DNA from 3 places in the Telmatobacter bradus genome. Region 2 is predicted to be linked to each of the others. Evidence: riboswitches for the same ligand, from Rfam matches in the RefSeq annotation. Region 2 holds a riboswitch; each other region holds the start of a gene.

Region 1 (2,262 bases), 250 kb from region 2:
TATTGCGGACAGAACGTCTTGTGGCGGGGGCGCATCTTTGAACTGCTGCCGGGCGGCAGAATGCGGGCGGTCAAGTAATGGCAAAGATAAGACTGGATGTGTTGGTGACCGAGCGCGGCATTGCGCCCAGCCGTGAGCGGGCGCGTGCTTACATCATCGCTGGCCGCATGATGGTGAATGAGCAAAAGATCGACAAGCCGGGCGCGGCGGTGGATCCGGAGGCCGTCTTGCGGCTGCTCGGCGATGAGTTGCGCTACGTAAGCCGCGGCGGTTTGAAGCTGGAAGGCGCGCTGAAGCTCTGGCAGATCGACGTGACGGAGCGCTGGGGGCTGGACGTGGGCGCTTCCACCGGCGGCTTTACCGACTGTTTGTTGCAGCACGGGGCCGCGCGAGTGACGGCGGTGGATACGGGTTTTGGGCAGATTGCCATGAAGCTGCGCCAGGATGAGCGGGTGCGGCTGATGGAGCGCTGCAACGCCAGACTGCTGGAACCGGGCGCATTGCTCGATCCCGAGGGAAACGGCCCGACGATCATGGCGATGGATGTGTCGTTCATTTCAGCCACCCTGATTTTGCCGGCGATCTTTGCTGCCGCGCCTACGCTTACCGAGGCGGTGGTGCTGGTCAAGCCGCAGTTCGAGGCGGGCCGTGAGCATGTGGGCCGGGGCGGCATTGTGCGCGACCCCAAGGCGCACAAACTGGCCGTCGACAAGGTGGCGGCGTGCGTCAAGGAGCAGGGCTGGCGGGTGGCCGCCTCGGCGGAGTCTCCCATTACCGGGGCCGAGGGCAATCACGAGTTCCTGCTGTGGGCGCGCAAGGCGGAGAGCGAGACGTAGTCTTTCGCGGACAGGCGTCAGAGGTGGTTTTTCAGGCTTTATTTTGCAGATTGCCGTTCCTGGATCTCGGCTCTCTGACCCTTGATTTCTCTTCTCTGTCTTTGACTTCATGCCAGAGCGCAACTATAAATAATTGATAGGATGGAAAAATTTTCATCCCATCCCTTTCGCCCGACAGAGGGCGGCAACCTACGACAAACCTCGCTCAGGATGTTCGGGAAGGCGGTGCAAATCCGCCACTGCCCCGCAACTGTGAGCGCCCTTGGCCATGTTTTCGTCGTTCGATCAGGCGAAGAATGTTCTCAAGGTCTGATCCATGTTTTTCCTGCGGAAAAACAACCACTGAAGAAGCGTAGATTCTTTGGGAAGGTGGACAGGCTGGGCGCAAGTCAGGAGACCGGTCCTTCGAGCGCACCCACCGCTTACGTTCCGAGGGGAACGAAGGAGCCAGAATGCGTTTCATCTCCAGCTTTTTAACTAGAAATCTTCTTACCAGGGCCAGCCAGATGCTGGCGCTGCTGCTGTTGGGCGCTGTGGCCACGGCGGCCAGCGCGGCATCGATTCACGGCACAGTCACGGACGCAACCGGCGCACGGCTCAAAAGTGTACACGTGCTGCTGGTGTGCAAGGGGAAGGTGGTCGGTCAGTCTGAGACGGCCTCCGACGGCAGCTTTCAGATTCTGACCGGCACGCAAGGCCATCTGTTCCTGCTGCTCTCGGCCGACAACTTCCGGCAGTTGCAGACGCCGGATTTTTACGCTGGCCGCAGTGATGTGGTGGAAAAGACGCTGGTGATGGAACCGGCCTGGGTGCATGAGTCAGTCGTGGTGACGGCCACCGGCACTCCAACGCCACAGGCGCAGACCAGCGCCACCACCACCGTGCTGAGCCAGGCCGATTTTGCCCTGAGCACGGATCTGGTAAGCGCCATGCGCATGATGCCGGGTGTTTCGGTGGTGCAGACCGAGGGCCGCGGCTCGTGGACCTCGCTGTTTGTGCGCGGCGGTGTATCGACGGACAATCTGGTGCTGATGGATGGCATCGATGTTGATGATCTGGGCAGCCAGTTCGACTTTGGCGCACTTTCGACCAACAACCTGGAGAGCGTGGAGGTCTATCGCGGACCGAACTCCAACCTATTTGGAGCTGGCGCCATGACCAGCGTGGTGAGCCTGACCACGGCCCACGGTACAACCAACTTTCCTTCGGTGATTCTGGAGGCCGAAGGCGGCAGCCTGTACACCACCCGTGAGAGTCTGACTGTGGCTGGAACCCATGGCAAGCTGGACTATCTGGGTGCCTATGGCTGGTTGCAGACAAGCAATGATCTGCCCCGCGACGAGCATCATCTGGCCTCCACTGTGGCCAATCTCGGCTGGCAGCCGACGGCCAGCACGGTGGTGCGCGGTACATTGCACTATAACGT
Region 2 (2,262 bases):
AGCAGGGCTACTTCCTCCAGCTTCTGGCGGGCAAAGGCCATCCAGCCACGCACCTCGGCATCCAGCGCCGTCTCGGTGGCCAAATCGACGGGCGTATGCAGCAGCGAGCAGGAAGGCGCAATCTGCACACGCTCCTTGCCGAGCACCAATGTGGCCTTGGCCGCAATGCGCAACGCCTGGCAAACATCAGTGCGCCACACGTTGCGTCCGTCCACCAGACCAAGCGAGAGCACCAGCGCCTCAGGAGCCTTGGCCAGCACCGCATCCAGTTGCTCCGGCGCGCGCACCAAGTCCACATGCAGGCCAGCGGTACCCAGCGATAGCGCCAGATCAAGATTCTCTTGTAGCGCTCCAAAGTAGGTGGTCAGCATAAACTTCGGCAACGCAAAAGCACAGTTCAGCTCCGCGTAAGCTTCGCGATACATGCTCTGTGCCGCCTCGTCCAGATCCAGACAGAGGCAGGGCTCGTCGATCTGCACCCAACCTGCGCCTGCCGCCGCCAGCCGTCCCAGCAGATCACGATAGATGGGCAGAATCTGCTTAAGCACAAAGGCGCGGGTGACGCTGGAGTTGGTCGGCTTGCCCAGCAGTACAAACGAAACCGGCCCCAGCAGAACCGGACGCGTCTCAATGCCCTGCTCGCGCGCTTCCACGTACTCGTCCACCACCTTGCTGGAACGCAGAGAATAATGATGACCGGGCTCGAACTCCGGCACCACATAGTGGTAGTTCGTATCGAACCATTTGGTCATCTCCAGAGCAGGAGCGTCCTGTGCACCACGCGCCATGGCAAAGTAGGTGGCCAAGCTCACCTGCTCGTCGGGGCTAGAAAAACGCCGCGGAACCGCGCCCACCGTCGCCACCATGTCGAGCACCTGATCGTACAGGGAAAAGTCGTTGCTCGGCGGCACGGCAATGCCCGCTTCCACCTGCATACGCCAGTGCCGGTTGCGCAGTTGACGCGCCACCTGCAGTAGTTCTGCTTCGCTGCTTTTTCCGCCCCAGAAGCTCTCCAGCGCAAACTTCAACTCACGCTGACTGCCCATGCGGGGGAAACCGAGATTGCTCGCAATCGCCAAACTCATCCTTATCTCCTCTAAACAATGGGCACACACACCGAAGCGCTGGCTGCAGAGACGCATCCCTGCCGCCATGGCCAACGTGTTGAAAGCTCCCGCACGGGCCGGAAAAGATACAACTCTCCCTCAGGCTTCTACGGTCTTCCAAAAACGTGAAGTCACAAATGTAGCGGTTGAAAAACCGCAACACCCGGCCCTCCCCTCGGAGGCGTGTGCATGTTCTGTCCGTTCTGGACAGGCTCTACGGCAGGTCTTCGGACTCGCAGGCTACCTAGTGGCTCCAGCTTCCCAGTCCATGGCTGGACCAGTGCTTCTTTCGGAGCGTTCGTTCCTGCTTACCGCTGCGGGGCAGTTCCGGATTTTCACCGGATTCCCTTTTAAGCCCGGTCGCAGAAACCGGGCACCATAAAGTAGCCTCACTATAGAGCAGAGGCTTGGCCAAGGTCAACGCAAAGCCGACGCCAGCACCGGGGAAATTCGACACAATCCCTCCACAAGGACGCTGCCTGGTGGTGATTTTCCCTCCTCCCACAGCGTTTCACCCCGTGGGACTGACGCTCCTGTGGAGGTCTTTCTTTTACACAGCGATGAACCCCGGCAAAGTCCCGTTTCTGCACTGCATGCGATTCTTTTCCACCACTTCCACGCCCATAAATGCTTGACGCACTTCCGTAATAGAGCTACATTGGGCAGTGTTACGTCTCCCAAGCAACACAAGATGTTGGGCCAAGAGGGAAGTTGGTGCGTTCTGACCGAACCACTCCAACGCTGTGCCCGCAACTGAAAGCGAAGAGCCGCTCTCCGCTCATACCACTGCCCCTCAGTGGAGTGGGAAGGCTGGATTGCCGCTGCGACTCGCATGCCGGGAGGCTTGCCGTATTCAGATTTACGTCCTCGGACGGGGTGTACCAGAGGGTTGCTTGCCTGGGCTGCGTTTTACGCGCCCGTTTTTTGCAGTACCCTCCTCCACATCGCCGTCTGCGGGAAAGGAACCCAATGTCCGCCCTCACTACACTTCCTCCGCGCTCCGTCGTCAAGCGCTCTGGCGCAACCGCCGACTTTGACGCTGCCAAGATCCATTCCGCCATTGAGCGGGCCGGCAAGGCTAGCGGCGCATTTGACCCGGCCGAGGCCGAACTGCTATCCATTCAGGCCATCAAGGTCATCTCCCACCGCTTCCACG
Region 3 (2,262 bases), 2.2 Mb from region 2:
GCCGACCGTCTGGCCGAGGCCTTTGCCGAATGCCTGCATGCACGGGCGCGGCGCGACTGGGGCTATGGCAACGAGGAAAAACTCACCGACGCACAGTTGTTTGCCGGCGAGTATCGTGGCATTCGTCCTGCGCCGGGCTATCCGGCCTGCCCCGACCACACTGAGAAGGCGGCCATCTGGAAGCTGCTGGATGTGGAGAAGAATACCGGCATGCTGCTGACCGAGTCCTATGCGATGTGGCCGGGCTCCAGCGTGAGCGGCCTCTACTTTGCGCATCCGCAGACGCAATACTTCAATGTGGGCAAAATCGAGCGCGATCAGATCGAGGCCTACCATCAGCGCAAGAACTGGACGCTTGAAGAAACCGAGCGCTGGCTGGCGCCGAACCTGAACTACGAGCCCGCCTGAAGTAGTCTTTGACTCATTGAAACAAAAACCTTTATGGTTCTCTGGTCCGGATTCCGGGACCAGAGAACCATAAATTCAATAACACGTATTATTTTATCGTATCACCATGGCAGGAAATTCCGGGAAAATCGCAGCTTTTTGGACCATTTCTGTGCGATTTTCACATTTGCACAGCGCACGCTACATATACACATTGAAAACACCAATAGCACTAGATATAGTAGAGAAGCTCGGTGGTTCCCCAGGCTACGGCTGGGGCGAAGATGGGAATCCGGCGTGAATCCGGAACTGCCCCGCAGCGGTAAGCAGGTACGAGGGCCAGCAAAAACACTGGACCATGGGTCCGGGAAGTTTAGAGCGGTTCTCCAATAGGTGTAGCCCTTGTGAGACTGTGCAAGGTAGCTTTTTCTTGAGGAAAAAGCCCCTCAGCGGCAGAAGCTTCGGTGTACAGCAATTGGAGAACCGCTATGGCCTTCCGGTTTGAACCTGCAGAGTCCGAAGACCTGCCCCGAGAACAAATGCACAGCCTCCGAGGGGAGGCGAGATGCAATGGCTGCATATCCCCTTCAGGGGAAGCACATTGCCTCGTCTTTCCGGGAGGCCAAGGAGAGTTTTCTCATGGCCACCATTGAGTCGCCCACCGGCTACGCGCCTGTACTACCTGGCTTCCCCGACCGGGATGAAACACCCACGATGCACATACGCAAGCGAAATGGCGTACTGGAACCTGTCGATGTAAACAAGATCGTGCGCGCCGTGCAGCGCTCGGCCTACGGACTTCCGCATGTGGACGTGATCCGCGTGGCGTCGAAGACCATTGGCGGCCTGTACGACGGCGCAACCACGCGTGAACTGGACTCGATTTCGATCGACACGGCCGCGGCGCTGATCGCCGAAGAGCCGCAGTACTCGCGTCTAGCCGCACGTTTACTGCTGGCCACCATCGTCAAGGAAGTTTCCTCGTTCAACATCTACTCGTTCTCGCAGTCCATCGAGCACGGCTACAAACAGGGCCTGATCAGCGATGCGGCCGCGGAGTTCGTGCGGATTCACACCCGCAAGCTGAACGACGCGATTGCCGACGACAACTCCGACCGCTTCGAGTACTTTGGCCTGCGCACGGTCTACGACCGCTATCTGCTGCGTGATCCTGAGTCGCGCAAGGTAATTGAGTCGCCGCAACACTTCTTCCTGCGCGTGGCCTGCGGACTGGCGCACACGCCGCATGAGGCCATCGATTTTTATCGTCTGATCTCGTCGCTGGACTACATGCCGTCGTCGCCGACGCTGTTCAACTCCGGCACCCGCCATGCGCAGATGTCCTCCTGCTACCTGCATGACTCGCCGGAAGATTCGCTCGAAAGCATCTACGACACATACAAAGATGTGGCCATGATGTCGAAGTTTTCCGGCGGCATTGGACTGGCCTTTCATCGCGTGCGTTCGCAGGGTTCGCTGATTCGTGGCACCAATGGCCTGTCGAATGGCATTGTGCCGTGGCTGCGCACGCTCGATAGCTCGGTGGCCGCAGTGAATCAGGGTGGCAAGCGCAAGGGTGCCTGCTGCGTCTATCTGGAGCCGTGGCATGCTGACGTCATGCAGTTTCTGGAACTGCGCGACAACACCGGCGATGTGGCCCGCCGCACCCACAATCTGAATCTGGCCAACTGGATTCCCGATCTGTTCATGCGCCGCGTGGAGGCCGATGGCATCTGGTCGCTCTTCGATCCGAAGGATGTGCCCGAGCTGCCTGACCTCTATGGCAAGCCCTTCGATGCCGCCTATGAAAAAGCCGAAGCCGAGGGACTCTTCAAGGAGCAGGTGAAGGCGCGTGACCTGTATGCGCGCATGATG

The links. Region 2 has a riboswitch for cobalamin ahead of metE (5-methyltetrahydropteroyltriglutamate--homocysteine S-methyltransferase). Riboswitches for the same ligand answer to the same signal wherever they lie in the genome.
Region 1: it holds a riboswitch for cobalamin, as region 2 does, so the genes downstream of both, ACOBR2_RS05555 (TonB-dependent receptor plug domain-containing protein) here and metE (5-methyltetrahydropteroyltriglutamate--homocysteine S-methyltransferase) in region 2, are expected to answer to the same signal.
Region 3: it holds a riboswitch for cobalamin, as region 2 does, so the genes downstream of both, ACOBR2_RS13445 (ribonucleoside-diphosphate reductase subunit alpha) here and metE (5-methyltetrahydropteroyltriglutamate--homocysteine S-methyltransferase) in region 2, are expected to answer to the same signal.

The regions. Positions count from the first base shown of each region.
Region 1 is NZ_CP184532.1:1,312,690-1,314,951, forward strand. It holds gene ACOBR2_RS05545 (glycosyltransferase) at 1-78, shown strand, start outside; gene ACOBR2_RS05550 (TlyA family RNA methyltransferase) at 78-836, shown strand; cobalamin riboswitch at 1,012-1,257, shown strand; gene ACOBR2_RS05555 (TonB-dependent receptor plug domain-containing protein) at 1,289-2,262, shown strand, end outside.
Region 2 is NZ_CP184532.1:1,058,884-1,061,145, reverse strand. It holds gene metE (5-methyltetrahydropteroyltriglutamate--homocysteine S-methyltransferase) at 1-1,085, opposite strand, end outside; cobalamin riboswitch at 1,307-1,502, opposite strand; cobalamin riboswitch at 1,761-1,973, shown strand; gene ACOBR2_RS04485 (ribonucleoside triphosphate reductase) at 2,076-2,262, shown strand, end outside.
Region 3 is NZ_CP184532.1:3,260,198-3,262,459, forward strand. It holds gene metH (methionine synthase) at 1-408, shown strand, start outside; cobalamin riboswitch at 626-934, shown strand; gene ACOBR2_RS13445 (ribonucleoside-diphosphate reductase subunit alpha) at 958-2,262, shown strand, end outside.